Regions from separate parts of the Ralstonia mojiangensis genome, predicted to be linked through region 3. Evidence: predicted binding sites of a transcription regulator. Region 3 holds the regulator's gene; each other region holds the start of a gene.
What was found. The regulator NrdR, encoded in region 3, represses ribonucleotide reductase genes. The targets are predictions, from matches to a motif close to CACNANATNTNGTG.
Positions count from the first base shown of each region.

Region 1 (10,019 bases), on a different contig from region 3:
GCGCCGACCACCACGACATAGAAACCATCGGCACGATCGCCACGATGAAACGCGAAGTCGTGCCGCAACACGCGCACTGCGTGGCTGTCGCGCGTGAGCACAGCCATGTCATCGTCGTCGAAGTCCAGGAACAGCGGGCTGTGCTTGAGCAGATCGCCCACATTGAGGGGGTCTTGCATGGTGTCACCGGCAACAGAAAGAAGAAAAACAGGCGGCCAATGCGCGCTGGGTGCCCTCGCTGGGCAGCGTGATGGCCGGGGTTCCGGGGGCACTTCGGTAGGCTTGTAATGCGTAGTGTTTCACGCCGCGCTGGCTGAGGTTTTGCGCCAGCGCAAGAAGCTGCGGCTCGGGCAGCCAGTCGGGGTGCCACGTGGTGCGGCACTCGAATGCGCCGCCGTTGTGCAGCAGAAGATCCAGGCAAGCATCGACGGGCGCAGCGCTGCCGCGGCGGCCTGTGAGCGCATCGTAGCGCGGTGCGCTGGTCTTGATGTCGAGCCCCACCCAGTCCACCAGCGGCAGTACGTCGGCCAGGCGCGCCGGATAAATGCCGCCGGTGTGCAGGCCAACCTTGTAGCCCAGCGCACGCACGTCGCGCATCAGTTGCGGCAGTTGCGGCTCGCTCAGCGGTTCACCGCCGGAAAAGACAACCGCATCAAGCAGCCCAACGCGACGCTGCAGAAACGCGAAAACATCATCCCAATCCAGCGTGCGTGCACGCGTTTGCAGGTGCGGGTTGTGGCAGTAATGACAGCGCCACGGGCAGCCGGCCACAAACACCACTGCCGCAAGCCGCCCGGGCCAGTCGACGCTGGAAAACGGTGCCAGGCCGCCGATGGCCGGCGGCGGGCAGTGCGGTAGCTCAGCGGGCGCGGTCTTCAACAAAGAAGCGGCGTTCACAGAATTCCCCTTGCTTGCCGATGTTGAACGAGCTGACGGGCCGGTGATAACCCATCACGCGGGTCCAGACTTCGCAGCGCGTGCGCTGGTTGTCGTCGAGTGCAACGGTGAGGTTAGCGGTGTGTGCAACGGTGCTCATACGGAGGCTCCTTCGTGATGGAGGTGGGTGGAAGAACCTGGAGTGCCCGCCGTTGTGCAGCCGCACTTGCCGCTAGGCTGCTGAGCCAGCAGTTCTGCATCGCATTTCGGACAGAACGCGTGATGGCCGGACAGGTAGCCGTGCTTCGGGCAGATTGAAAACGTAGGGGTAATGGTGATGTACGGCAGGCGGAAGTTCGCGAGCGCGCGCCGAACGAGTTCCTTGCACGCCTGCGGCGAGGAGATCGCTTCGTTCATGTACAGGTGCAGCACCGTGCCGCCCGTGTACTTGCTCTGCAGCGCTTCCTGGCGCGCCAGTGCTTCGAACGGGTCGTCCGTGTAGCCGACGGGCAGCTGGCTGGAGTTGGTGTAGTACGGCTGTTCTGTCGTACCGGCCTGCAGGATGCCCGGCCAGCGCTTGCGGTCTTCGCGGGCGAAGCGGTAGGTCGTGCCCTCTGCGGGCGTGGCTTCGAGGTTGTACAGGTGCCCCGTTGCTTCCTGGAATTCGGTCATGCGCTGGCGCACGTGGTCGAGCAGGCGCACCGCCATGGCGTGACCGAATGGCGTGGTGATGTCGTCGGCATCGTGCGTGAAGTTGCGCACCATCTCGTTGATGCCATTCACGCCGAGCGTGCTGAAGTGGTTGCGCAGCGTGCCCAGGTAGCGGCGCGTGTACGGATACAGCCCCTGGTCGATCAGCCGTTGGACGAACTTGCGTTTGACTTCCAGTACGTCGCGGCCGAGAGCGAGCAGCGTATCAAGCCGCGCCAGCAGCGCCGCCTCATCGCCCGCGTAGAGATAACCCAATCGCGCGCAATTCACCGTCACCACCCCAATGGAACCGGTCTGTTCAGCCGAGCCAAACAACCCGTTGCCGCGCTTGAGCAGTTCACGCAGGTCCAGCTGCAGGCGGCAGCACATCGAGCGCACCATGTGTGGCTCTAGATCGGAATTCAGGAAGTTCTGAAAGTAGGGCAGCCCGTAGCGTGCTGTCATCTCAAACAGCAGCGTGGTGTTGGGGTGCTCCCAATCGAAATCCGGCGTGATGTTGTAGGTGGGAATCGGAAACGTGAACGCGCGGTCCTTTGCATCGCCCGCCATCATGACCTCGATGTACGCGCGGTTGATCATGTCCATTTCGGGCTGGAGATCGCCGTAGGTGAAGGGCATCTCTTCGCCGCCGATGTACGGAATCTGCTCGCGCAGGTCCGCTGGGCAAGTCCAGTCGAAAGTGAGGTTGGTGAATGGCGTTTGCGTCCCCCAGCGGCTCGGCACGTTCAGGTTGTAGATCAGCTCCTGCATGGACTGCTTGACCCCCGCATACGACATCCCGTCGCGGCGAATGAACGGCGCCATGTACGTATCGAACGAACTGAACGCCTGTGCGCCGGCCCATTCGTTCTGCAGCGTCCCGAGAAAGTTGACGATCTGCCCGATGGCTGCGGACATATGCCGCGGTGGCGTCGCTTCCACCTTGCCCGGCACGCCGTTGAATCCCTCCGTCAGCAACTGCCGCAGCGACCAGCCTGCGCAGTAGCCCGACAGCATGTCGAGATCGTGGATGTGGAGGTCGCCCTCGCGATGCGCTGCGCCCGCCTCGGGGCTGTAGACATGCGAGAGCCAGTAGTTGGCCGTGACCTTGCCCGCCACGTTCAGGATCAGGCCGCCAAGGCTGTACCCCTGATTGGCGTTGGCATTGACCCGCCAGTCGCGCTGCTCGAGGTATTCGTCCATCGTGCTCTCGACATCGACCAGCGTGTGCTTGAGCGAACGCAGCCGGGCGTGCTGCTCGCGGTAGACGATGTAGGCACGCGCGGTGCGCCAATAGCCGGCGTCGACCAGCACCTCTTCCACGCAGTTCTGGATGATTTCGATACCGGGGCAGGGGAGCGAGGCGAGATGTTCGAGCACGCCCGTGGTCAGGCGCTGCGCTTCGACGGTGTCGAATTCGCCGGTGGCCTGTCCGGCTGCCGCGATGGCCTGGCGGATCTTTTGCGCGTCAAACGGAGCCAATGAACCGTCGCGCTTGGTGACTTGCTTGGTGACCTGTGTGCCCGTCATGAGGTACTCCATCTAGTGGTATGGAGCCAGACTAGCACTACATATTGTGGTCGGTGAGCCCTAAAGACCTTGATTCTTAAATCGCTTGACCCCGGTCAACCGGGGTCATTTGCGACGCAGAATGGTCGTGTCGCTGTCAGTCGACGATGAACAGCCGGGCGCCGTTCTTGGTGTACGACTGATGGGCTTCAGCATCGTCGCCCACCTGATAGCTCATGCCGGGCGTGAGGGTGAACTTGCGGCCATCTTCCAGTGTGGTTTCCAGTTCGCCATCCAGACAGAACAGGATATGGCCCTTCTTGCACCAATGGTCAGCCAGGTAGCCGGGCGTGTACTCGACCATGCGCACGCGGATGCGGTTCGGTTCGTCGCCAAAGTAGCGGGTGCGCCAGATCGCCATGCCGGTCTCGCCGGTGTGTTCGGTAGGTTCAACGGCGGACCAGTCGGTCGTGCCGAAGGCAAACGGCGCCATTTTCATCGCGGGACTCCGGTCGGTAGCGTAAGTCGATGATGGTATCAGCGGCTGACGTGGTGCAGGCGTCGCATTTGATGTGCTGGAAACGGCGCTTGTTGGTACGCCGTGACGGCATTGCGTGCGGCTCAACAATCCGCCTCTCACCGGCTGGTTCCACTGCCCGTGCGGCATTGCAGCAGGGTGTCAACGGCACCATATCAATGTATGCAGAAATTGCATGGTGCCATGCAACATCGACATAAAGATCGCCATGCGCTTCTCTAATATCGTCGCTTTTTACAAAGCGTGACGAAGTTGGGCCGGCCCTTGGCCCCATGAGATCCGCGTCTGTCGCGCGCCGTCCCTCCGGCCACGATATTCCTTGGAGAAAGTCTTGAACACCAAACGTCTGACCTCCCATATCGGGCTGGCAATGCTGCTGGGCATTGCCGTCGGCTGGGGTTGCCACGAATATGCCAAGGACGCTGCGGCGGCCAAGGACATCGCTTCGTACTTCAGCATCATCACCGACATCTTCCTGCGCATGATCAAGATGATCATTGCACCGCTGGTGTTCTCGACCCTGGTGACGGGCCTGGCGAGCATGAGCGGCGGCCGCTCGGTCGGTCGCGTGGGCCTGCGCGCGATGATCTGGTTTGTGTGCGCATCGGCTACGTCACTGGCGCTAGGCATGCTGCTAGTCAACTTCTTCCAGCCGGGGGTGCACATGAACCTCGCCCTGCCGGACGTGTCGGCCACGTCGGGCCTGAAGACCGGTGACTTCACCCTCAAGGCCTTCATCACGCACGTGTTCCCGCGCAGCATCGTGGAAGCCATGGCCACCAACGAGATCCTGCAGATCCTGGTGTTCTCGCTGTTCTTCGGCGCTGCGCTGTCGACCATGAAGAACCCGATGGACAGCGTGATCGGCCGTGGCCTGGAAGAGCTGACCAAGCTGATGTTCCGCATTACCGACTACGTGATGCGTTTCGCACCGCTGGGCGTATTTGCCGCCATGGCCGCCGCCATCACGGTGGAAGGCGTGGGCGTGCTGTGGACCTACGGCAAGCTGATCGGCGAGTTCTACCTGGGCCTGGCGTTGCTGTGGGCGATCCTGTTCTTTGTCGGCTACCTGCTGCTGGGTCGTTCGCTGGGCCGCTTGCTGGGGCTGATTCGCGAGCCGACGCTGCTGGCGTTCGCTACGGCAAGCAGCGAATCCGCCTACCCGAAGACGATCGAGGCGCTCGACCGCTTTGGCGTGCCCAAGCGCATTTCGAGCTTCGTGCTGCCGCTGGGGTATTCGTTCAACCTGGACGGCTCGATGATGTATCAGGCGTTTGCGGTGCTGTTCATCGCACAGGCCTACAACATCGAGATGAGCTTCACCCAACAGGTCACCCTGCTGCTGGTGCTGATGCTCACGAGCAAGGGGATGGCCGGCGTGGCGCGTGCCTCGCTGGTGGTGGTGGCGGCCACGCTGCCGATGTTCCACCTGCCGGAAGCGGGTCTGCTGCTGATCATCGGCATCGACCAGTTCTTCGACATGGGCCGCACGGCCACCAACGTGATCGGCAACAGCCTGGCCACGGCCGTGGTGGCGAAGTATGAGCCGGCAGAAGAGGAAGCGGCGGAAGAGGCCGCAGAAACCGCAGTGCAGCCGACCGTCGGCTGACCTTAGGCCAAGATGACAGCGCCGCCTTTCAGGGCGGCGTTGTTGTATCTGAGCGGCGTTATTCCGGTTGAGAAGCGAGCGATGCCACGGCTGGGCTCAGGGGCATATCGCCAATATCGACGCGCTGTGCCATCGGCGCTTCTCCCAGCAATGCAGCCACCATGGCTTGCAGCGGAAGCACGTCGCCGGTGCTCATGAAGCGTGGCGACGCGGCTTGGCCGGATGCCTGCAATTCCGCTGCTGCCAGTGTGCGGCCCAGATGGCGCGCGACGGCGTGACCGGTGTCGATCAATGTCAGCCGGTCGCCCGCAATCTCGCGGATGGCGTCTTCCAGGAACGGGTAGTGCGTGCAGCCGAGCACCAGCGTGTCGGCATGCGCGTCCAGCATCGGCTGCAGATAGGCCTGCAGCAGCTCGAGCACCGCAGGCGAGTGGGTATCGCCGCGCTCGATCAGGGGGACGAGGCCGTAACCGGGTTGGCTCAGCACCTTGCAATCGCCGGAGGCAGCCGCCAGCAGGCGTGCAAATTTCTCGCTGCGCAGCGTGCTTTCGGTGGCGAGCACGCCAACCACACGGCTCTTCGACGTGGCAACCGCTGGCTTTAGGCCCGGCTCGACGCCAATCACCGGCACCGCCAGCTTTTCGCGCAGCACGTGCACGGCCTGCGCCGTGGCGGTATTGCACGCGATCACCAGTGCCTTGCAGCCTTGATTGACCAGCCATTCGCACACTTGCAGCGTGCGGTCGGCAATGTATTCGGGAGATTTTTCCCCGTACGGGGCATGGCGGGAATCCGCCAGGTAGAGAAGCGATTCGGCCGGCAGTTCGGCACGAATCGCGCGCAGGACGGAGAGCCCTCCGAGGCCGGAATCAAAGACCCCGACCGGTGCCTGCGCGCATGTCGTCATATCGCGTGAACGGATCAGCCTGCTGCGACGGGAATCTTGCCAATCTTCGCTTGCCATTCCGCCGGGCCGGTCTTGTGGACCGATGTGCCCGAGCTGTCCACGGCCACGGTGACAGGCATGTCCTTCACGTCGAATTCGTAGATGGCTTCCATGCCCAGGTCTTCGAACGCCAGCACCTTCGAACCGCGGATGGCCTTTGACACCAGGTACGCCGCGCCGCCCACGGCCATGAGGTAAGCCGACTTGTGCTTCTTGATGGACTCGATGGCGACCGGGCCGCGCTCGGCCTTGCCCACCATGGCAATCAGGCCCGTCTGGGCGAGCATCGTCTCGGTGAACTTGTCCATGCGCGTGGCCGTGGTCGGGCCTGCCGGGCCAACGACTTCATCGCGCACCGGGTCGACCGGGCCGACGTAGTAGATCACGCGGTTGGTGAAGTCGATGGGCAGCTTCTCGCCCTTGGCCAGCATGTCGGCGATGCGCTTGTGTGCGGCATCGCGGCCCGTCAGCATCTTGCCGTTGAGCAGCAGCGTCTGGCCCGGCTTCCACGAGGCGACTTCTTCCGGCGTGAGCGTGTTCAGATCCACGCGCTTCGACGTTTCCGTGTTCGGTGCCCACTCGACCTTCGGCCATTGCGACAGATCCGGCGCTTCCAGCTTGGCGACGCCGCTGCCGTCCAGCGTGAAGTGCGCGTGGCGTGTGGCAGCGCAGTTCGGGATCATCGCGACCGGCAGGTTGGCTGCGTGGGTCGGGTAGTCCAGGATCTTCACGTCGAGCACGGTGGCCAGGCCACCCAGGCCTTGCGCGCCAATGCCCAGCGCGTTGACCTTTTCGTACAGCTCGATGCGCAGCTCTTCAGCGCGGTTGCTCGGGCCGCGGGCGATCAGGTCCTGAATGTCGATCGGCTCCATCAGGGCTTCCTTGGCCAGCAGCATGGCCTTTTCAGCCGTGCCGCCAATGCCGATGCCCAGCATGCCCGGCGGGCACCAGCCGGCGCCCATGGTCGGCACGGTCTTGAGCACCCAGTCGACGATCGAGTCAGACGGATTCAGCATCACGAACTTCGACTTGGCTTCGGAGCCGCCGCCCTTGGCTGCGACGATCACATCCACCGTGTCGCCCGGCACGATCGACATGTTGATCACGGCCGGGGTGTTGTCCTTCGTGTTGGTGCGCTTGCCGGCCGGATCCGCCAGCACGCTGGCGCGCAGCTTGTTGTCGACGTCGTTGTACGCGCGGCGCACGCCTTCGTTGACCATGTCTTCCAGGCTCATCGTGGCGCCGTCCCAGCGCACGTTCATGCCGACCTTCAGGAACACGGTGACGATGCCGGTGTCCTGGCAGATCGGGCGCTTGCCTTCGGCGCACATGCGGCTGTTGGTCAGGATCTGCGCAATGGCATCCTTGGCCGCCGGGCTCTGCTCCTGCTCATAGGCGCGGCCCAGAGCAGTGATGTAGTCCATCGGGTGGTAATAGCTGATGTACTGCAGCGCGTCGGCGACGCTCTGGATGAGGTCTTCTTGACGAATGACGGTCATGGTGGGGGACCAACGTATAGGAATGAAAAGCCGGTGCGGCAGGGCAGTGGTCGGTGACCTTCACTCCCTGCCTGTGACCTGGACGGCGGGCGCCGCAGGCTCAGAACAGCCTGAAATCATACACCCAATGTCGGGCGCGGATTGTCCGAGCGCGTTCGTCGGAATCGCCGCGCCAGCAAGGGCGCAGCGTCAATGTGCGTCGGCAGCCTCGCCGTGCGGATGCGCATGCGAAACGATGCGGTCAACCCAGGCCATCACCAGCGCAGACACCAGGAACGCCATGTGGATCGCAACCTGCCACAGGATCGTGTGCGTGTCTTTCTGGGCCGCGTCGATGAACGTCTTGAGCAGGTGGATTGACGAGATGCTGATCAGCGCCATCGACAGCTTCACCTTCAGTACGCCCGCGTTGACGTGATCCAGCCATTCGGGCTCATCTTCATGTCCCTCAATGCCGAGCTTGGACACGAAGATGTCGTACCCGCCGATGATCACCATGATCAGCAGGTTGGAGATCATCACCACGTCAATCAGCCCCAGCACGGCCAGCATGATCTTGGTTTCATCCATCTCCCCCAGGTGCGCAACCAGGTGCCAGACCTCGACGACGAACAGATACACATATGCGGCCTGGGCGATGATCAGCCCCAGGTAAAGCGGCAGTTGCAGCCAGCGGGAAAAGAAGATCAGGCGCGGAATTGGGCGCAGCGGGGCGATGGGTGACTTCATTGGCGGAGCGGGACGGAGCGGATGGTCGAAAAACCGCGTGATTGTAACGTTCCGTGATTACAACATCGCTTACAGGAAAACGCTTGCGATGTGCTTTATTCGTGATCGAGCGACGGGTCCAGCGGGTCCAGCGGATCGACCGCTCGGCCGCGCTGCCGCCCGCGCCGCATCGTCGGGCGTGGCCGTGCAGGCCAGCTCGCCACGAGGATGCCCGCCACCACGCACGCCAGCGCAATGCCATGCGGCCAGCCAGGCGTTTCGCCCAGCGCGACGATGCCGTAGGTGGCTGCCGCAATCGGCAGCACCGAGGTGAACACGCCCGCCAGATGCGCCGGCACGTGCCGGATGCCTTTCATCCACAGCCAGAACGAGAAGATGCTGGCCGACAGCGCATACCAGAGCACAAGGCCCCAGATGGGCAACGGCACGCCCGACAGATCGAAGGTGAGCAGGGGCACCAACCCCAGCGGCAGCATCAGCAGGCCGCCAATCAGGTGCGTGTAGGCGCAGATCTCGATGGCGGGCAACGTTTGCGTCAGTCGCCGCGACAGAATGACGTAGATCGACTCGCATAACACCGCGCCCATCACCAGCGCATTGCCCAGCAGCGCTTGCGCGGCATCGGCAGGCGCCGCGCCCGAAGACTCGCCTCCGCGATAGGCGTTGAGAATGGCGACGCCCGCCACGGCCAGCACCACTGACACCAGCGTGCGCCCGGATGGCTTCTCACGCAGCACGAGCCACGACAGCAGCGCCACCGCGGCCGGGATCGTGCTGGTGATGATGCCTGCAGCCAGCGCCGAGGTCAGTCGCACGCCGTTGAGCATCAGCAGCGTGAATCCGAAGGTACCGAAGAACGCTTGGAGGAAGAGGTTGGTCCACTCGCCGCGCGTCACACGGCGCATGCGCGACGGCCTGTACCACGGCGCCATGCAGACGATGGCAATCAGAAAGCGCAGCAGTGCAAACAACATCACCGGCATGACGGCGACGATCGATTTGCCGAAACCGACGTTGCTACCGACCAATGCCATGGCAGCAATCAGGAAAAGGGCGTGGATGGGCACGATGAGGAATCAGTGGAAACCGGCACGGGACGCGGCTCTCTGGCCGACTATGTTGCGTTGCGATGCGTGCCGTAACATGAAGTGACGCATTATAGTAATGCCCTTCACGTCGGTTTGCGGTGCAGAAATGCGTAAGGCTGGAGTCAGGTCAGCCCCTTAGATTCGCCGCAAAACGACTACAGACATCGCTATCAGGAGACACCATGGCTGGCATTGAATCTGTCCTGCAGGAAACGCGCGTGTTCGACCCGCCCGAATCCTTTGTCAAACAGGCAAACATCGCCGGCATGGATGCGTACCGTGCGCTGTGTGCCGAAGCCGAGCACGATTACGAAGGCTTCTGGGCGCGCCTCGCACACGAGCATCTGCTGTGGCACAAGCCCTTCAGCAAGGTGCTGGATGAGTCCAACGCACCGTTCTACAAGTGGTTTGAAGACGGCGAGCTCAACGCTTCGTACAACTGCCTCGAACGCAACCTTGAGAACGGCAACGCCGACAAGGTCGCCATCATTTTCGAGACCGACGATGGCAAGGTATCGCGTGTCACTTACCGCGA
Region 1 covers NZ_JAMXHU010000001.1:933,555-943,573, forward strand. Annotated here, with positions in the region: gene NG898_RS04475 (Crp/Fnr family transcriptional regulator) at 1-179, opposite strand, end outside; gene NG898_RS04480 (anaerobic ribonucleoside-triphosphate reductase activating protein) at 184-897, opposite strand; gene nrdD (anaerobic ribonucleoside-triphosphate reductase) at 860-1,036, opposite strand; gene NG898_RS04490 (ribonucleoside triphosphate reductase) at 1,033-3,096, opposite strand; gene NG898_RS04495 (DHCW motif cupin fold protein) at 3,233-3,574, opposite strand; gene NG898_RS04500 (dicarboxylate/amino acid:cation symporter) at 3,945-5,222, shown strand; gene murI (glutamate racemase) at 5,281-6,129, opposite strand; gene NG898_RS04510 (fumarate hydratase) at 6,144-7,667, opposite strand; gene NG898_RS04515 (TIGR00645 family protein) at 7,857-8,396, opposite strand; gene NG898_RS04520 (DMT family transporter) at 8,492-9,463, opposite strand; gene acs (acetate--CoA ligase) at 9,667-10,019, shown strand, end outside.
Region 1: NG898_RS04490 (ribonucleoside triphosphate reductase) is a predicted target of NrdR. The motif match lies at 3,132-3,145, and genes of this name have one in related genera.

Region 2 (10,019 bases), on a different contig from region 3:
CACGGGCCTGCAGCAGTACGCGCAATGGCCTGGCGCACGGCCGGCCTCGCCGCTGCAATGGCGCTGGCCCTCGGGTGCGCAAGCCGGCGGCGCACGGCCCAGTTCCGGTTCGTTCACCGGCCTGCTGCGCCAGCTCGCCCGCCCGGAAGGCCCCGGCGAAGATTGCTCCGCCGGCACCGACGTGCCGACCTGGGGCCGCCTCATCAACAAGCTGCTGGACCACAGCTGGGAAGTCGCTCCGAGCCACGCGCTCAAGAGCGGGAATATCAGCTCGCTGGCGTTCTGGACGCGGCTGCGCGGCTTCCTGACGGCGGAATATCTGCTCGGATCGCACTCGTTGCAGAAGGGCTTTGGCGCGTCGTTGCAGTTCGAGATGGCCAACGGCCTGCAGGACATCGCCCGCGACGACTGGACGGCCACCACCGGCTTCGATCCCGAAGACCTCGACGTGCCCGGCGTGCGCGGCACGCTGCAGCGCATCGCGGCATCCAAACTGGCCGTCTTTGGCATGAGCGCCGAAGACCCGGCACCGCTCGCCGCCCCGCGCCCGCAGCGCGGTGTGACCCCGCGCCCCGACGGCGAACGCGAAGGCCAGCGCGTGTTGCTGATCGACGTGATCCGCCCCAGCGCAGCCGCCCTGTAAGCACGCCAATTCGATAAAAGGCGACGCCCGCGCCGCCGAGAACGCAACGATTTCTCGGCGGTGCGCGGCTATGCTGTAGCGTTGCCCTGCCGCGCTTTCTGCCGTCCCTCCGCTGTCGCTCATGTCTTCCGCTGCTTCCGCCTCCACCGCTTCCACGACGACGACCTCCCCCTGGATGCCCATCCTTGCACTGATGGGTTCGATGGCCTCCGTGTGCCTTGGTAACTCGTTTGCCAAGACGCTGTTTCCGGTGCTGGGCGCCGCGGGCACAGTCACGTATCGCGTAACGATTGGCGCGGTGATCCTGCTGGCGTTCTGGCGGCCGTGGCGCCTGCACCTGAGCCGCGCCGATGCCGGCCGCATCGCGCTGTACGGCGTCACGCTGGCGAGCATGAACCTGCTGTTCTACCTGTCGCTGCAGCGCCTGCCGATCGGCATTGCGATCGCCATCGAGTTCACGGGGCCGCTGGTGCTGGCCGTGCTGCTGTCGCGCCGCGCGCTGGATTTCGTGTGGATCGGGCTGGCGGTGGTCGGCTTGCTCATGCTGACGGTGGCAGACAAGTCGGTCGGTCAGGTTGACCACCTGGGCGCTATTTATGCGCTGGCCGCTGGCGTGTGCTGGGCGCTCTACATCCTGACCGGCAAGAATCTCGGCGGCCTGCATGCGGGCCAGGCGACGTCGATCGGCATGCTGGTCGGTGCGCTGTTTGCGATCCCGTTTGGGGTGGCGCAGGCAGGGTCGGCGCTGCTTGCGCCATCGCTCATTCTGGCGGGACTGGGCATCGGGCTGCTGTCGAGCGCGATCCCGTATTCGCTCGAGATGGTGGCGCTCAAGCATCTGCCGGGCAAGACGTTTTCCGTGTTGCTGAGCCTGGAGCCTGCCATCGGCGCCCTAGCCGGGGCGATCGTGCTGCACGAGCAACTGACGGGGCGCCAGTGGGTGGCAATCCTGGCCATCATCGCTGCGTCGGCGGGGTGCGCGCTGACGGTGCGGGCGCCCAAGCCTTCGCCTGATCCTGCCGGCGTCGCCTGACGCCCTAGCCGGAAAACCGCGCCGCGGCTTGCAATACAGCCATGCGCGTCTGCGCGTAGACCATCCCTTTCCATTCCGGCACGTCGCAATAAAACGCATCACGCAGCGTCTGGCGAATGCCGGCCCGCTGCGCGGCTCCCTGCTCCGGGCGGCGATGCAGCCAATGGTCGGCACGCAGCGCCTGCAGCACCGCCAACGGTGCGAGCGTGCCGAACTCCAGCGTCACGCAGGTCTTCTCGATGCCGGGCAGCAGTTCGTATGCGATGCCGACCAGATCGCCCTTGACCACCGAAGAGACCGAACCGGCGGCGGCAATCGGCCGAACATCGGCGCCCCAGGTGCGCATGGCGCGCTCCAGTTCGGCTGGATCGGGGCTGTTGAAGATCTTCTCACCGTGGCCGTAGTGGCCGAGCCCGGTATGCAGGTCGATCCACACCAGGCGGGACATGCCGGCCGCATGCCGCGACACGATCCCGCGCATCTGCAGCGTGCTCCAGCACGGCGCGCTGCCGCCGTAGAACATGCCGTCTGGCACGCGATACTGGCCGCTCGTTGCGGCGTCTTGGAGGGCTTTCTCGCCGCGGGTGACCATGTAGTGCTGCAACGCTGCCTGATCCGCCTGGCTGGGCGGCCACGTGCGCGGCAGCAAGAGCGGATCGACTTCCAGGTAGGCCGGATTGGCGGAAGCGGCCTCCGCAAAGTCGACGCTGTTGCGGTTCAGGTCAACGTTGTCTTCATTCACGCGCCGCAAGTGTGCAAAGCCGTACGGGTTGACCGCGTGCACCATCAGCAGCGCCACGTTGGCAGCCGCCAGCCGCGCGAACAGTTCTTCGTCTTGCAGCAGGCCGGTCTGGCAGCCGGAGCCGCAGAACCCCTCCACACCATGGACGCCGGAGGTGACGATCAACAGCGTTTGCGCCTGCGGCGGCACAAGCAGCGCGGTATCGATGGAAAGCTGCTCTCCGGATGGCCCAACCACATCCGGAAGCAGGTGGCGCTCGATGCGGAGCCCCCGGGCCTGCGCAGCGGCGAGGAACTTGCCGCGGGCTTCATCGTAGGTCTGCGAGAAGAAAGCTTCGACCGTCATGGCGGGAATCCGGGTGCAGTGGTTGCCGCAGCCTGCCACGCCTGACAGGTGCGGCGCAATCGCACGCACGTGAATCGATCGCCCCAAATGCAAACAGGCGACGCGTGGTGCGTCGCCTGTTTGCGTTGATGCGGGTCGAGCCCGTGGCTCAGATCACTCCCAGGACAGCGCGCCGCCGGTCTGGTACTCGATCACGCGCGTCTCGAAGAAGTTGCGCTCCTTCTTCAGGTCGATCATTTCGCTCATCCACGGGAACGGGTTTTCTTCGTTCGGGAACAGCGCGTCCAGGCCGATCTGCTGGCAGCGACGGTTGCAGATGAAGCGCAGGTAGCCCTTGAACATCGGTGCGTTCAGGCCCAGCACGCCGCGCGGCATGGTGTCTTCTGCGTAGCGGTATTCCAGGTCGACAGCCTTCTTGAACAGCTCCGTGATCTCAGCCTTGAACTCGGCCGTCCACAGGTGCGGGTTCTCCAGCTTGATCTGATTGATCAGGTCGATACCGAAATTGCAGTGCAGCGACTCGTCGCGCAGGATGTACTGGTACTGCTCCGCAGCGCCGGTCATCTTGTTCTGACGGCCCATCGCCAGGATCTGCGTGAAGCCGACGTAGAAGAACAGGCCTTCCATGATGCAGGCGAAGACGATGAGCGACTTCAGCAGCTTCTGGTCGTTCTCGGGCGTGCCGGTCTTGAACGACGGATCGGTCAGCGTGTCGATGAACGGGATCAGGAACTCGTCCTTGTCGCGGATCGACTGCACTTCGTGGTACGCGTTGAAGATCTCGGCCTCGTTCAGGCCCAGCGACTCAACGATGTACTGGTACGCGTGCGTGTGGATCGCCTCTTCAAACGCCTGGCGCAGCAGGTACTGGCGGCATTCCGGCGCGGTGATCTGGCGGTACGTGCCCAGCACGATGTTGTTGGCAGCCAGCGAATCGGCCGTCACGAAGAAGCCCAGGTTGCGCTTGATGATGCGGCGCTCGTCTTCGGTCAGACCGTTCGGGTCTTTCCACGTCGCGATGTCGCGCGACATGTTGATTTCCTGCGGCATCCAGTGGTTCGCGCAGCCGGCGAGGTACTTTTCCCAGGCCCACTTGTATTTGAACGGCACCAGCTGGTTGACGTCGGTGGCGCCGTTGATGACGCGCTTGTCGGCGGCGTTCACGCGGCGGTTGCTCTGTGCGGCAGCGGCGTTCGGATTGTTGCCGAGGATGCCCGTGCCGGCGGCCTGCGTAGCCGACGGGGGCAGCACGCCGCCCTGGTCAGCGGTGGCCGTTTGCAGTTGCGGCTGCGGTTGATACACCGGCTGCGGTGCAGCCGAAGGTTGTGCGGCAGGTTTGACGTCGTCGTCCCAGCTCAGCATATGTGTTTCTCCTAATTCTTTGCTCGTCGCTCCCGCTCTTTTGGAGCGCGAGTCCAGTGTCGTTCAGGTCACGGCGCCCCCGCTTGCGCGGGAGCAACCTCAGACACTGTTTTGACTTATTGGCAGGCTTCGCATTCCTCGAAACCGGGGTCGCCCGGGCGCATCGTGCACACGGCACCTTCGGCTTCCGGCATGGCCTGCGCAGTGGCAGCTGCGGCGTCCAGTGCGCTGGTCGGTGCGGCCGAAGTCACGCCGGATGCACCTGCAGCCGACATACCACCCGCATCGCTACCCGACGACACCGCATTGAGCGTGCCGCGCGACACGGTCGACTTCTCGACGTGCGTGGCGCCGATCGTGCGGAGGTAATACGTGGTCTTCAGGCCACGCAGCCACGCCAGCTTGTACGTGTCGTCCAGCTTCTTGCCCGACGCGCCGGCCATGTAGATGTTCAGCGACTGAGCCTGGTCGATCCACTTCTGGCGGCGCGAGGCAGCTTCCACCAGCCACGTCGGCTCCACTTCGAAGGCCGTTGCGTACAGGTCGCGCAGGTCTTGCGGAATGCGGTCGATGCGGGCCAGCGAGCCGTCGAAGTACTTCAGGTCGGCGACCATCACTTCGTCCCACAGGCCGCGTGCCTTCAGGTCGCGCACCAGGTAGTCGTTGACCACCGTGAATTCGCCCGACAGGTTCGACTTGACGTACAGGTTCTGGTACGTCGGCTCAATGCAAGCGGACACGCCGATGATGTTGGAGATCGTTGCCGTCGGGGCGATCGCCACGCAGTTCGAGTTGCGCATGCCGAACTGTTTGATACGGCCACGCAGGCTGTCCCAGTCCATCGTCGACGACATATCCGTTTCCAGATAGCCGCCGCGCTCTTCGGCCAGCAGCTTGAGCGAGTCTTGCGGCAGGATGCCGCGATCCCACAGCGAGCCCTTGTAGCTGCTGTAGCGGCCACGCTCTTCAGCCAGCTCGGTCGACGCCCAGTAGGCGTAGTAGCACACGGCTTCCATCGAGGTATCGGCAAACTGCACCGCTGCATCGCTGGCGTACGGCACACGCAGCACGTGCAGCGCGTCCTGGAAGCCCATGATGCCCATGCCGACCGGACGGTGGCGCAGGTTGGAGTCACGTGCCTTCTTGACCGCGTAGTAGTTGATGTCGATCACGTTGTCGAGCATGCGCATGGCCGTGCGCACGGTCTTCTTCAGTTTTTCGTGATCGAGCACCACGCTGCCGTCCGCCTGCTTGATCAGGTGAGCGACCAGGTTGACCGAACCCAGGTTGCACACGGCGATTTCGCTGTCGTTCGTGTTCAGCGTGATTTCCGTGCACAGGTTGGAGCTGTGCACCACACCCACGTGCTGCTGCGGGCTGCGGATGTTGCACGGATCCTTGAACGTGATCCACGGGTGGCCGGTTTCGAACAGCATGCCCAGCATCTTGCGCCACAGTTGCAGCGCCGGCATCTTCTTGAAGAGCTTGATCTCGCCGCGCGCGACCTTGTCTTCGTAGCCCAGGTAGGCCTGCTCGAATGCCTTGCCAACCTTGTCGTGCAGGTCCGGGCAGGTGGACGGCGAGAACAGCGTCCACTCGCCACCTTCCATCACACGCTTCATGAACAGGTCGGGAATCCAGTTCGCCGTGTTCATGTCGTGCGTGCGGCGGCGGTCGTCGCCGGTGTTCTTGCGCAGTTCCAGGAATTCTTCGATGTCCAGGTGCCACGTTTCCAGGTACGCGCAGACAGCGCCCTTGCGCTTGCCGCCCTGGTTCACGGCCACAGCCGTGTCGTTGACCACCTTCAGGAACGGCACCACGCCTTGGCTCTTGCCGTTGGTGCCCTTGATGTGCGAGCCGAGTGCGCGCACGTTGGTCCAGTCGTTGCCCAGGCCGCCGGCAAACTTGGAGAGCAGCGCGTTTTCCTTCAGTGCCTCGTAAATGCCGTCCAGATCATCCGACACGGTGGTCAGGTAGCACGACGACAGCTGCGAACGGCGCGTGCCCGAGTTGAACAGCGTCGGCGTGCTCGACATGAAGTCGAACGACGACAGCAGCTGATAGAACTCGATGGCGCGGGCTTCACGGTCGATTTCGTTCAGCGCCAGGCCCATCGCCACGCGCATGAAGAATGCCTGCGGCATCTCGATGCGGGTTTCGTTGATGTGCAGGAAGTAGCGGTCGTACAGCGTCTGCAGGCCGAGGTAGTTGAACTGGAAGTCGCGCGAGGCGTCCAGCGCCGCGCCCAGGCGGGCCAGGTCGAACTGCGCCAGCTTGTCGTCGAGCAGCTCGGCGTTGATGCCGCGCTTGATGAACTGCGGGAAGTAGTCGATGTAACGCGCGCCCATTTCGGCTTGCGTGACTTCTTCGCCGAGGATCTCGCGGCGGATCGTGTGCATCAGGATGCGCGCCGTGACCTGGCTGTACGCCGGGTCCTTTTCGATCAGGGTACGCGAGGCCAGGATGGCCGAGTCGTACACCTGCGTCATCGGCACGCCTTCATACAGGTTCTTGACCGTTTCCTTGAGGATCGGCTCCGGGTCCACGGCTTCGCCCAGACCTTCGCAGGCCGAGACGATCACGTTGCGCAGCGCTGCCATGTCCAGCGGGCGGGTGATGCCGCCGTCGGTCACGTTCAGGCCGATGAAGGCCGGTTGCTGCTGGGTTTCGCCGGCTTGTGCGCGCTCCTGGGCGCGGCGCTCACGGTACAGCACGTAGGCGCGGGCCACGTCGTGCTCGCCCGAGCGCATCAGGGCCAGTTCCACCTGGTCCTGCACGTCTTCGATATGGAACGTGCCGCCGTTCGGGCGGCTGCGCAGCAGAGCGCGCACGACGTTCTGCGTTTGTTGGTCGACCAGCTCGCGCACACGCGCGGAAGCAGCACCCTGCCCGCCATTCACGGCGAGGAAGGCCTTGGTCATGGCCACGGCGATCTTCGAAGGCTCGAAGCTCACCACGGCGCCGTTACGGCGGATGATCTTGTAGTCCGCGTAGCCAGTGCTGGGGGCAGCGGCCGTGCCGCCAGCGGTTTGCGCAAATTGAGAGGGATTGGCGGTGCCGGAGTGGATTTCTGGTTGGGCCGTCTGCATGTGGACTCCTGTTGAACCGTTCGTTTTATTGGCTCGCCGACGGGTGAAACACCCTTGGCGAACCCTTGCGCCATGCGGAGAAATGAGACGGAAAAGACCCTTGCCTTTTCTCAGCTCCCAAGCGTCGGCTTGACCCGCCGTACGCCCGCCCCCGCGTGGCGCCGAAATAAGAATCCCGGAAAGTCACCACTATATCTAGTGTGTTACCCCGGGATTGGCCCTAAGTATAGTGGATCGATCAAACAAGACCAGTCTTGACAGATGGCGTCGAAGGAGGGTTTTCTCAACCCAAATGCAGTGCCGCAAACCCGCGATCCCAGGCGGCACAACGGGTCGGCGGGACTGGCGTGCGGCGTCGCAATGACCGTCTCTTCAGAATAATTCTTTCTATCGACCCTGCAAGTTCAATAGACGTCACCTCATCCACGGTAGGGGCATGTGTGCGGCGCACTGCACCGGTGCACGCGTGCCGCGCCCCGGGGCATTCCTCCACATTCCCCCGCTCAAGAAATCCGAATAGCGGCATCAGCATTCTTGCCGCGGCTGTCACTTGAGCGACAGGCCCCAACCCTACGCTTCGGTCGCATTGCAGGGAGCGCAATCACAGCGGCAACACATCGCTGCGTACAACGACCGAGGAAATCGACATGGCCTGGAATCACCCCGCGCGCCGCCTGCTGACGGCCGCGCTGAGCACGACCGTCGCCGCGACGCTGGCGACCACATTGACCGCATGCGGCGGTAGCGACAGCAGCCCCATCGCCAATCAGGGCAACACGGATACACCGACCACCAGCGCCAGCAAGAAAGTGCTGCTAGTCGGCGTAGACGGTGCCACCTATGCGCAGGTGCAGAGCGCGCTCCTGCAGCGCAGCTTGCCGAACCTGGGCGCCCTGGCGGTGATGCCGGCTTCGACTGGCGGCGCGCTGGGCACCACCTCCGCCCAACCGCCGCTGGACACGCCAAGCTGGGCCACCGTGCTGACCGGCACCTGGCAGAACCGCCACAGCGTGATGGACGACACCGTCACCACCCTGGCCGCCCCGAGTGTCTTCAGCTACACGCGCAGCGCCGCCAAGGCGGCCGGCACCACGCAACGCCTGGGCGCCGCCGTCAGCTCGGCCACGCTGCCCGCGCTGCTCAAGGCGGATCAGCAAGCCGGCAATCTCGACACGCTCGTCGATTGCGCCCAGGTGGACACCTGCGTGACGCAGAACAGCGTGAAGCTCGTGCAGTCCGGCTACGACGTCGTCTTCGCGCAATACACGGCGCCGGCAGCCGCTGCGCTGGCCTCGGGCCTGCAAAGCGATGCGTACGCGGCTGCGCTGGCCAACGTCGATCAGGCGCTGGGCACCTTGCAAGCCGCTATCGCCCAGCGCCGCACCGCCAACCCGAACGAAGACTGGCTCGTCGTCGTGACCACCAGCCACGGGCTGGATGCCACGGGTGCCACCACGTCGGCGCCGACGCTGGAAAACCGCACCGCCTTCATCGCGCTGAACAAGAGCGTCAATCCGGTGCTCGGCAAGAACGGCATGGCCGCGCCCACGTCGGAAGCCACGCTGGCGGCCCTGCCGAGCGAGGCTGACATCGTGCCGACCGTGCTGGCGCAATTGAACGCCGCCGTGCCGGCTACCGCCCACAAGCTGGATGGCGCGGCGCTCACCGCCAACGCGATCGGCGTGCGCAACGTCCAGAGCACTGTGGGCGCGTACAACGCCTCGCTGGTGCTGAACTGGCAGAACCCGACAGCGGCGAGCGGCCCCATCACCGTGCTGCGCGACGGCAAGCCGGTTGCCACGCTGCCCGCCACGGCCACGCAGTACACCGACAGCAACATCGCCACCGCAAGCGGCATCTACCGCATCAACTACACGCTGGTGCGCAACAACGTGCCGGTGTCGATGCTTGCGCAGATCGCCTACGTTGCGCCGACGCCGCTGGCGACGTCGCTCACCAACGGCCTGGCCACGTATTACAGCTTCGATCCGCTGCCGCCGACTGACCGTAAAGCCAGTTCGACGATCGGCCCGTGGGTGGCAGGCACCGACGGCGGTTCTGCGGCAACCGACCCGTTTGGCGGCACGGCGCTTTCGGTCGATTCGCGCATCGACGCCTACAAGCTCACGCAGAACGGCGCCGACATTGCGCAGAGCCCGCAGTTCACGATTGGCTTCTGGTTCAAGTCGGATTGCACGCAGGGCAACGGCACGGGCGAGCCGATCCTCGCCAACAAGGACTACTACTCCGGCTCCAATGCCGGCATCGCCATCGGATTGTGGGGCGGCTGCGAAGTGCGCTTCAACCTGGGCAGCGGCGGCAAGCGCGACGACATCCAGGGCATGAAGTTCAGCGCCAACCAGTGGGCCTATCTCGCCCTCTCGGTCGACGCGCAGGCCAAGCGCTTCAGCGCTTACATCCTCGACCCGGTACTCGGCGTGCAGAAGGTGGAAGACAAGGCCATCGCCAATACCGACGTCACCAAGCTCAATGGCCTGGCCACCAAGGTCTGGGGCCTGAACGACGACGCCACGCACAACTACGTGCCCAACAACCCGGGCTCGCTCAAGGGCGTGATGGCCTACGACGACCTTGCCATGTGGACGCGCCGCCTGACGCTGGACGAACTCAAGACGATCAACGGCTCGCACCAGCCGCTGTCGACGCTGAACCCCTGATCCCCTCCCCCAACCCGAACGAGACCGCTCATGAAGCCCTTCATCCACCCTCTCGCGCGGCCGCACCGGCTGGCCGCCGTGCTGCTGTGCGCCGCCACCTTGTCGCTGTCGGCCTGCGGCGGCGATT
Region 2 covers NZ_JAMXHU010000001.1:70,771-80,789, reverse strand. Annotated here, with positions in the region: gene NG898_RS00350 (peroxidase) at 1-643, shown strand, start outside; gene NG898_RS00345 (EamA family transporter) at 765-1,676, shown strand; gene NG898_RS00340 (M14 family metallopeptidase) at 1,681-2,763, opposite strand; gene NG898_RS00335 (ribonucleotide-diphosphate reductase subunit beta) at 2,917-4,125, opposite strand; gene NG898_RS00330 (ribonucleoside-diphosphate reductase subunit alpha) at 4,242-7,214, opposite strand; gene NG898_RS00325 (alkaline phosphatase family protein) at 7,862-9,892, shown strand; gene NG898_RS00320 (hypothetical protein) at 9,923-10,019, shown strand, end outside.
Region 2: NG898_RS00330 (ribonucleoside-diphosphate reductase subunit alpha) is a predicted target of NrdR. The motif match lies at 7,402-7,415, and genes of this name have one in related genera.

Region 3 (10,019 bases):
GCGACCAGGCCGGCGCCGAGTTGTTGCCCTTCTGGTTCGAGATGACCGCGCGGCGGCCTGCCACCAGGTCATGCACATACACCACCGGCTTCTTGCTCTCGAACGACACATACGCGACCTTGGTGCCGTCCGGCGACCACGACGGCGAGATGATCGGCTCATTGCTCGTCAACGCGATCTGCGGGTTGGCGCCGTCCGAGTCGGAAATCTGCAGCTGGAAGCGGCGACCAACCTTGGACACGTACGACAGACGCGTCGCAAAAATACCGCGCTCGCCAATCAGCTTTTGATAGATGTAATCGGCAATTTCGTGCGCAGCCAGGCGCAGTTGGCCAGGGCCACGCGTAAGCGACAGGCCGCCCAGGCTTTCGCCCTTGGCGGTGTCGTACAGGCGGAAGCGGATTTCGTAGCGATCGCCGTTGCGGGTCACGGTGCCGCCCACGAAGGCTGCGGCACCCTTGGACTTCCAGGCACCCAGGTCAGGCGCCGGGCTTTCCGGCACGACCGCCCCGGCCACATCGACGTTCGAGAAGCGGCCGCTGCGCACCAGGTCTGCCCGGACGATCGCCGAGAGGTTTTGCGGGGCCTGTGCCTCGCCCTGGAAGTTGGCGATCGCGATCGGGTACTGGCTGGCGCCAACGCCCGAGATCTCCACGTTGAGCTGGGCATGGGCCACGCCGGCGCTTGCCGCGGTCAGCAGCAACGCCTGCGCCGCGCGTCGGAACATCGGGATCCACATCGTTCGCATCATGTTCGTCTTCCCTACTATCAAATCCGGAATCTGAGTACCGTCGGCCGGCGCAGCCTGCGCGAGCACCGACCCGTTATTCCTTCGGCCGGAACGTCAGGATGACGCTCGACGGCGCTTTGCCATTGGTATCGCGTGGCAGCGGGTCAGAACGCTCGACCGCGCGCATGACAGCCTCGTCATAGGCGCCGTTGCCGCTCGATTTCGTCAGGCGCTTGGACAAGATCGAACCGTCCGGCGCCATCTGCACCGACACGACCGCCGACGGGTTGCCATTGACGGCCGAAGGATCGAACAGGATGTTCGGCTTGACCTTGGCCCGCACACGCTCGGCATACCCTGCCGATGCTGTGCCGCCCGTGCCCTGCGCATTGCCGACACCACCGCCGGAGCCTGCCACCGTGCCAGTCGCACCCGCACCCGCCATCGCGCGTAGCCGATCCAGCTGCGCCTGGCGTTGTGCATTGGCACGCGATTCATTCGCCTTACGCTCGACGTCGGCCTTGGCTTTGGCTTCTGCGGCAGCCTTGGCCTTCAATTCCTTCTGCTTCGCATCGGCTTCCGCCTTGGCCTTCGCTTCGGCTTGGGCTTGCAGTTGCGCATTCTTGCGAGCCTGCGCGGCGTCCGCAGCGGCCTTTTCCGCCGCCTTTTCCTTGGCCTGCTGTTCGGCCAGGGCCTTGCGTTGGAGTTCCGCCTGATGGGCTTGTTGCTCTTCCTTCAGACGAGCCTGACGCTGTGCTTCGGCGCGTTGTTCCGCGGCGCGGCGGGCGAGCTCGGCCTCACGGGCGGCGGCTGCCTCCTGCTCACGCTTGCGCTTCTGCTGCTCGAGCGCGATATCGGCTTCCTCTTCCACCTTGGCCGGCGGCGCCTTGATCACCGGTTCCGGCTTGACCTCAGGCACCGGGGCGGACTGCTGCACGGCCTGCTGAACCGCCGCCTCGTCCCACAACTCGGCCTCTTCGCCGCGCGGGGTGCTGCTCTGCCACTGCACGCCAAAGTACAGAAAGATGAGCAGCAGAATGTGTGTCAGGACCGCCAGCCCGAACGCGCGCAGCGTGCCGCGCTCGCGAACAGGCTCGTAACGGTGCAACGACGTCGTAGCCATGACGATCAGGTTGCCTCGCCGCAGTTCATCAACGTGCTCATGACGATTTCACCATCAGGCCGACGCGCTTCACGCCATCGCCCTTGAGCACGCTCATCACGGTCAGCACGCGGTCGTATTGGACCGACTTGTCGGCGGCAATCACGACGGGCTGATCGGGGTTTTCGTCAGTGCGCTGCTTCACAAATGCGCGCAGCTCGTTGTTGTTGGCGAGCTTCTGCTCGATTGCTCCCGAACCTGTTTTGACGCGAGCAAGGATCGTGCCGTCACCCTTGATGGTCACGACGATGGGCGGCTGGGTCTGCTGCGGCGTGGCGTTGGCCACCGACGGCAGATTGACCACCCCCGGGTTCACCACGGGCGCCGCCACCATGAAGATGACCAGCAGCACCAACATCACGTCGATGTACGGAACGACGTTGATGTCGGCCTTGGCCCGTCGGGCGCGGCGCGTTCGCTGGATGGTAGCCATGAGCGCGGCTCCTTAGCGCGTCTGGCGCTGGAGGATGTTCGAGAACTCTTCCATGAAGCTCTCGAAGCGGTTGGCCAGGCGGTCCATCTCGGTGGCGTAGCGGTTGTAGGCAATCACCGCCGGAATGGCCGCAAACAGGCCGATGGCCGTGGCGACCAGCGCTTCGGCAATACCGGGCGCCACTGCCGACAGCGTCGCCTGCTGCACGTTGGACAGGCCGCGGAAAGCGTTCATGATCCCCCAGACAGTACCGAACAGGCCGATATACGGGCTGACCGAGCCGACCGACGCCAGGAATGGCAGGTGAGATTCAAGCGAATCCATCTCGCGCTGGTAGGCGGCGCGCATGGCACGGCGGGAAGCATCGAGAATGGCGCTCGGATCGCCGCCGCCGCGCTGCAGCTCGCGCGCCTTGAGGTATTCGCGCATGCCGGCTTCAAAGATGCGCTCCAGCGCCCCGGTCGTGTGGCGGTTGTTGGCAGCGCTCTGATACAGCGCCTGCAGGTCGCCGCCGGCCCAGAAATCGCGCTCGAACGATTCTGTCTGGCTGCGTGCGGCGCGCAGCGCAAACGCTTTGCGGAAGATGTACGTCCAGGAGAACAGCGACATCACCAGCAGCAGGCCCATGACAAATTGGACCAGGAGGCTGGCGTGCAGCACCAGCGAGACGATCGACAGATCTTGTGTGACCTCGACGGGATTCATGCGGCGGCTTTGATGGTTGCGAGTACGGGAGCGGGAATCGGGGTCGGCCGGAAAGTGAGCCGGTCGACACATCCAACACGAATCGTGCCTGATGCGAGCAAAACGTCGCCGCGCCAGCCTTCTTGGGCGAATTGGACCGACGCGGAGCCGACCCGTTCCATACGCGAACGGATCTGCAGCAGGTCATCCAGGCGTGCTGGCGCGCGGTAGTCCACGGCGGTGCTACGCACCACGAAAATGGCCCCGGTCGTGTCGGCCAGCGCCTGCTGGTCGACCCCAAGCGCGCGCAGCCATTCGGTGCGGGCGCGCTCAAAAAATTTCAAATAGTTGGCGTAAAACACTACGCCACCTGCGTCGGTATCTTCCCAATACACGCGCAGGTTCCAGTCAAAAGAAGCCATCGGGTAATTTTACCAAGACGCAAGTGACGGCCAGCCATCCACCGACCGGCCGAGGGCTTGCGCTGGAATTCAGGCCATGCCTCGCGTCACGCTGGTGGCCGAGAATGACTGGCAAACGGGCATCAGTTCCATCGCGTTGACATTGAAGTGCGCCGGCAGCGCCGCCATCCAGTAGACGGCCTCGGCGATGTCGTCGGCGGTGAGCGCCTCGGTGCCTTCGTAGACCTTCTCTACACGGGCATCGTCGCCCTTGAAACGCACGTTGGAAAACTCCGTGCCGGAGCACAGGCCTGGCTCAACGTTCGATACGCGTACGCGCGTGCCGGTCAGGTCCGCGCGCAAGTTCAGCGAAAACTGGCGGACGAACGCCTTGGTGGCGCCATACACGTTGCCGCCCGGATACGGGTACGTCCCGGCAATCGAGCCGATATTGATGATATGACCGCGGTTGCGTTCGACCATGGCAGGAAGTAGCGCACGCGTCATATGAACCAGCCCGGAGCAGTTGGTGCCGATCATGCGGTCCCAATCGGTCAGGTCAGCGCGCTGGGCGGGTTCGAGACCCAACGCCAGACCAGCGTTGTTGACCAGCACATCGACTTCGCGCCAGCCCTCGGGCAATGTGCCCGGCAAAGCCGCAACGGCATCGGCATCCAGCACATCCAGCACGAACGGCAGCACGGCGTCGCCCAATTCAGCCTTGAGCACGTCGAGACGGTCCTGGCGGCGGCCTGCCGCGATCACGCGATGGCCTTCTCGCACGAAACGCCGCGCGATGGCCGCGCCGAACCCGGCGGTTGCGCCGGTCACGAATACGATCATGGAAGAGTCTCCGGGCCTAAAAAAGCGAAAGATCAGAGTTTACCTGAAGCGTCGGACCGTATTGCACCGCAATGTGCGTGTCTGCACGCTCGCTTCTTGCGGCGGCCATGGGGCTGTCGTACACTCGCGGGCAACCATTCCACCTTGCGCGACTGGCGAATCCTGAAGCTGCTTCCGCAGCTTCGACATGTGGGCAGCGACCACGAGGAAGCGCAAGGTTTCTGGCGTCATGCACAACGGCGCCTGCCGCTCGCCTGGGCAGCGAATGGGAAGCACAGGGTGACTTGGACACCCACTGCAATCGGCCAATACCGGGCGCAGTCGTTCAAGCCGCGCGCATGTTTCCCCACGCCTCGCCCGATCTCCGCCATTTCCGTTTCGTTTCAGACCAGACACTCGCCATGTTCGAACGCAGCCGCTATACGATCGACCAGATCGATCCCGAAATCTTTGCCGCCATCCAGAAGGAAAATCAGCGTCAGGAAGACCACATCGAGCTGATTGCCTCCGAGAACTACACTTCCCCGGCCGTGATGGCCGCGCAGGGGTCGCAACTGACTAACAAGTACGCCGAGGGCTACCCCGGCAAGCGTTACTACGGCGGTTGCGAATATGTGGACGTGGTGGAACAGCTCGCCATCGACCGCGTGAAGCAGCTCTTTGGCGCGGAAGCCGCCAACGTGCAGCCGAACTCGGGCTCGCAGGCCAACCAGGGCGTGTTCTTCGCCGTGCTCAAGCCGGGCGACACGATCATGGGCATGAGCCTGGCCGAAGGCGGCCACCTGACGCACGGCATGGCGCTCAACATGAGCGGCAAGTGGTTCAACGTGGTTAGCTACGGCCTGAACGCGCAGGAAGACATCGATTACGACGCGCTCGAAGCCCTGGCGCAAGAGAAGAAGCCCAAGCTGATCATCGCGGGCGCATCGGCATTTGCACTGCGCATCGATTTCGAGCGCATCGGCAAGATCGCCAAGTCGATCGGCGCCTACTTCATGGTGGACATGGCGCACTACGCCGGCCTGATCGCCGCTGGCGTGTACCCGAACCCGGTGCCGCACGCTGATTTTGTGACGACGACCACGCACAAGAGCCTGCGCGGCCCGCGCGGCGGCGTGATCCTGATGAAGGCTGAACACGAAAAGGCCATCAACTCGGCGATCTTCCCGGGTATCCAGGGCGGCCCGCTGATGCATGTGATCGCGGGCAAGGCGGTGGCGTTCAAGGAAGCCCTGTCGCCGGAGTTCAAGGCTTACCAAGAGCAAGTGGTGAAGAACGCCCGCGCCATGGCCGAAACGCTAATGGCCCGCGGCCTGCGCATCGTGTCGGGCCGCACCGAAAGCCACGTGATGCTGGTCGATCTGCGCGCCAAGAAAATCACCGGCAAGGAAGCTGAGAAGGTGCTGGGTGACGCACACATCACCGTCAATAAGAACGCGATCCCGAATGACCCGGAAAAGCCGTTTGTGACGTCGGGCGTGCGCCTCGGTTCGCCGGCCATGACGACGCGTGGCTTCAAGGAAGCGGAGGCCGTGAAGGTCGCCCACCTGATTGCCGACGTGCTGGACAACCCGCACGACGAAGCGAACATCGCCGCCGTGCGCGCCAAGGTGGCTGAGCTGACCAAGCAGTTCCCGGTCTACGCCTAAGGCATCCGCCGATGGCCGGATCTTCCGGCCACGTAGTACCCTGCCGCGATGCGCCCCGAAATGAATGAGGGGCCATCGCGGCGTTGTTCTTTTAGCGCAGTGCGTTCTTTGAGGTTGCCGAGGAGACCACCGGCATGAAATGCCCTTTTTGCGGCCACGCGGCCACCCAGGTAATTGATACCCGCATGTCGGAAGAAGGCGACACCGTACGCCGCCGCCGTCGCTGCGAATCCTGCGACCGCCGCTTCACGACCTACGAACGCATCGAGCTGTTCTTCCCGGCCGTCGTCAAAAAGAACGGCAGCCGCGTCGACTACGACCGCAACAAGGTCAAAGACTCTATGCGCCTGGCGCTGCGCAAGCGCCCCGTTTCCGCCGAGGCCATCGACGAGGCCATCGCTCGCATCGAAGAAAAACTCCTCAGCCACGGCGAGAAGGAAATCGGCAGCGACCGCGTGGGCGAGCTGGTGATGCGCGAACTCAAGCGGCTGGACAAGATTGGGTACATCCGGTTTGCGTCGGTGTATCGGAGTTTTGAGGATGTGTCGGAATTTCGCGACATGCTCGACGAATTCCGCCAATAGAGGCTGTTCTTCCTCGCTGCTCCAGCTAGCGTTCCGACCAAAATTTCGGTTAAATCCGCTGTCAAAGTAAAGAAGTAGCACTTTGTCACAATCTTGGCGTACCATGCCCGGATAAGTGACGAAAGAAGCATTAAAAAAATAGTTGGTCGGAACAATTTGCGGGAGTCACCATGCGCCACGCTTTGCCGGGGAAAGCGCTTGGCTTCACCATGCTCGAAGCATTGATCGCCGTGCTGATTTTGGCCGTCGGCGTGCTGAGTGTCGCCAATCTTTTAATCAAGTCGTATCGATTCACGCAGCAGGGAGCGTATGACACGCTGGCCCTGCAATTGGCGTCGAATATGGCGGATCGGATGCGGGCCAATTCGGGCACGTTGAGCACAGCCAGTTCGCCGTACTTCATCGATACCCAAAGCGCCAGCGGAACGTCCGCGATCAATTTCTATGCGCAGAGTTGCGCCACCGGCGCAACTAACTGTGGGTGCACGTCGGGCAGCGCCGTGTGCGCCGCCGCCGCCGCACAATTCGATGTCATCGAGTGGGCAAGCGCCGTTCAGGGCGCGCTGCCGGGCGGCCGCGCAGTCGTTTGCCGTGACACCGTGACCTACTCCACTACCGGCGGTTTCAGCGGATGGAACTGCGATAAGGCGGCCACATCGCCGGTCGTGATCAAGATGGGCTGGGTCTCGCGCTTCTCCAACAAGGACTTGTCAGCCAGCGCCGCCGCAGCCAACGCAGCAGATGCGGCCAGCTCGGTGGCGTCAAATCCGCAGATGGTCGTCGTTGTTGATACGGGAGGCCAGTGATGCGTCGCCCTCCCTTTCGTTCGATCGCTCATGTACGCGGCTTCTCGCTGATCGAACTGATGGTCGCCCTGGTGATCTCGCTGCTGGTGCTGGTGGCGACCGTGTCGTTCTATCTGATGACGCGCTCGACCTACACGACCATCGACGACAGCTCAAACCTGGAAGAGCGCGGACAATTCGCCCTCGGCGTCATCACGCGAGCCCTTCGGCAAACGGCGTTTTCGCCGCCGAATACGTCGGGCGGTGGAATGATCCAGCTTGCTCAAAGCGACCCGCCCATGATTAGCGGGGTGGACGGTTGCAACAGTCCGGGCGACGTTGAATCGCTTTCACAGACTGTCAGCGCTTCGTGTACCACCACAATGGTCGACACGGCAAACGATGCGCTGGAAGTCCGCTTCTTCGGTTCAGGCACCGCCGCAGCGCCGACCGTGCCGGACAACTCGATGGTGGACTGTTCCGGCCAAGGCGTCGCCTCCCCCACCAGCATTGACCTGGCAGCGAGCCAGCGTGGCCTGTCGATATTCTTCATTCAGACGGACAGCACTGGTCCGTACCTCGCCTGCAAGTTCCGACAGCGCGACAGCACAGGCGCCGCTACGGCCACCTTCGCCACTCAGCAACTGGTGCCGGGCGTGGAGTCGCTGCAGTTTCTGTATGGCGTATCGGTAGACGGCGACGCGGTACCGGACGTGTTCAAACGCGCCACTGACATGTCGACGACCGACTGGCAGAACGTCTACGCCGTCAAGGTGGCGCTCGTAGTACGTGCAGATAACGCCAGTGCAGACGTTGGCAGCGGCACACAGAAGTTCACCTTGTTCGGCAAGCAATACACCTACGGCGACGGCACCTACCAAGCCACGGCTAACACGCAGATGGCGCGCCGGCTCTTTACCGCCACGGTCCAAACGCGCAACTACATGACCTGCTTCTCGGGGGATCCGTCATGCTGATGATCTCCACTCGCGCTCGAGGGCGTTCGACGGGCTTCGCGTTGATCACTGCACTGGTGATGCTGCTGGTCATCACCCTCTTGGCAATCGGCGGCGCGCGGCTGGCCATCGACTCCAAGCGGATGAGCCGAAACCAGCGCGACACGGACATCGCTTTCCAGGCGGCCGAGGCGGCCTTGCGCGACGCTGAATACGACATCCAGAACGCATCGGCCGGCAACGGTAGCGCCACCAACACGCGATCGGCGATCTTCGATCCGACCAAAGCCACTGGCTTTCCTGGCAGCGGCTGCAACACCGGCGGCCCTGGCACGGCCACGCCCTATCAGGGGCTGTGTCAACCAGCCCCGGATGGCGCCACCGGCGTCTGGAACACGGTGAGCTGGAGTGCATCAGGCACGCCGCAGACCGTGGGTTTCGGCGACTTCACTGGCCGGACCTTCCCCACGGGTACGGGCCTGCTGCCCGCACAAAAACCGCGCTACATCATTGAGATCCTGCCGGACAGAACAATCGGCGGGAATGTGCAGGGGCCGGCCACTTTCCTCTATCGCATCACAGCAGTCGGTTGGGGGCCCAATCTGGGGGCACAGGTCATGCTGCAGTCGGTCTATCGCAAGACCGATGCACCGGGCTGACCAGCACGGGGCGACACGACAAACATGGCAAAAAAACAAAGCCTTTTCGGGGGGCTGAACACCATGAAAATCATCCGCGGCTTGCTGGCCGTTTTTGCAATGGGCTGGGTTTCGGTCATGGGCGCGGCTAACAGCGTGCCGACCGTGGCGATCTCCACTGTCCCGCTGTATGGGCGCAGCCAGAACGTGCACCCGAACCTGATGCTCTCGCTGTCGGTGGAATTTCCGACGACGGGCGCAGCGTATCGTGGCGCCTACGACAAGACCCAGACATACCTGGGTTATTTCAATGCTACGAAGTGCTACAACTACGATGCCACGAACGGCTACTTCGTGATCTCCGGTGCGGCCAACTCGTCATTCGAGTGTTCGGGAAATTTCTCGGGCAACTTCATGAACTGGGCCGCCTCTTCGGCCATTGATGAATTCCGCATGGCACTGACTGGTGGCGATCGAGTGGTCGACACCAAGTCTCAAACTGTGTTGCAGCGCGCGGTATTGCGCGATGACTTCTTCCGCAGCGGCTCTTACTTTCCGGTCAAGAGTATCAACGGCTCGGGCAACGTGAGTGCGCCGAACAAGGTCACGCCATTCAGCTATTCGACGCTGTATATCGTCTCGTGCGGCAACCACATTTTCTTTGCCGATCAGGACTACAGCAGCACGAGTTGCAGCAACCCCGGAGGCTACGGCGACCAGTACGACCGCAAGGGCAACCTGACAGAGCGCCGCTCATTCCGCGCTCAGGTGCAAGTCTGCGATAGCAACGAAGGCTCCACACGCACCGATCTCTGTCTGAATTACAACGGCAACTACAAGCCGGTCGGCCAGATGCAGCTCAATGCCGATCGCATGCGCTTTGCTGCCTTTGGATATCTGAACGACAGCACCAACGATACATCGTTGGATCAGGACGAACGCTACGGCGGTGTGTTGCGCGCGCCAATGAAGTACGTCGGGTCAACCGCTGTCGACACCAGCCTGAATGCGATCACCAACCCAGCCCCGGAGTTCGATCCTGTCACCGGCATCTTCGCAGCCAACCCGCTCAACGCGACCGAAGGTACCAGCGGCGTTATTAATTACCTGAACAAGTTCGGCCGCACCAGCGCGCAGCTCTCCGGTCAGCCGAT
Region 3 covers NZ_JAMXHU010000003.1:759,774-769,792, forward strand. Annotated here, with positions in the region: gene tolB (Tol-Pal system beta propeller repeat protein TolB) at 1-748, opposite strand, end outside; gene tolA (cell envelope integrity protein TolA) at 825-1,853, opposite strand; gene tolR (protein TolR) at 1,891-2,325, opposite strand; gene tolQ (protein TolQ) at 2,338-3,030, opposite strand; gene ybgC (tol-pal system-associated acyl-CoA thioesterase) at 3,027-3,431, opposite strand; gene ydfG (bifunctional NADP-dependent 3-hydroxy acid dehydrogenase/3-hydroxypropionate dehydrogenase YdfG) at 3,501-4,253, opposite strand; ZMP/ZTP riboswitch at 4,392-4,520, shown strand; gene glyA (serine hydroxymethyltransferase) at 4,655-5,902, shown strand; gene nrdR (transcriptional regulator NrdR) at 6,037-6,486, shown strand; gene pilV (type IV pilus modification protein PilV) at 6,657-7,292, shown strand; gene NG898_RS15770 (PilW family protein) at 7,292-8,248, shown strand; gene NG898_RS15775 (pilus assembly PilX family protein) at 8,242-8,886, shown strand; gene NG898_RS15780 (pilus assembly protein) at 8,950-10,019, shown strand, end outside.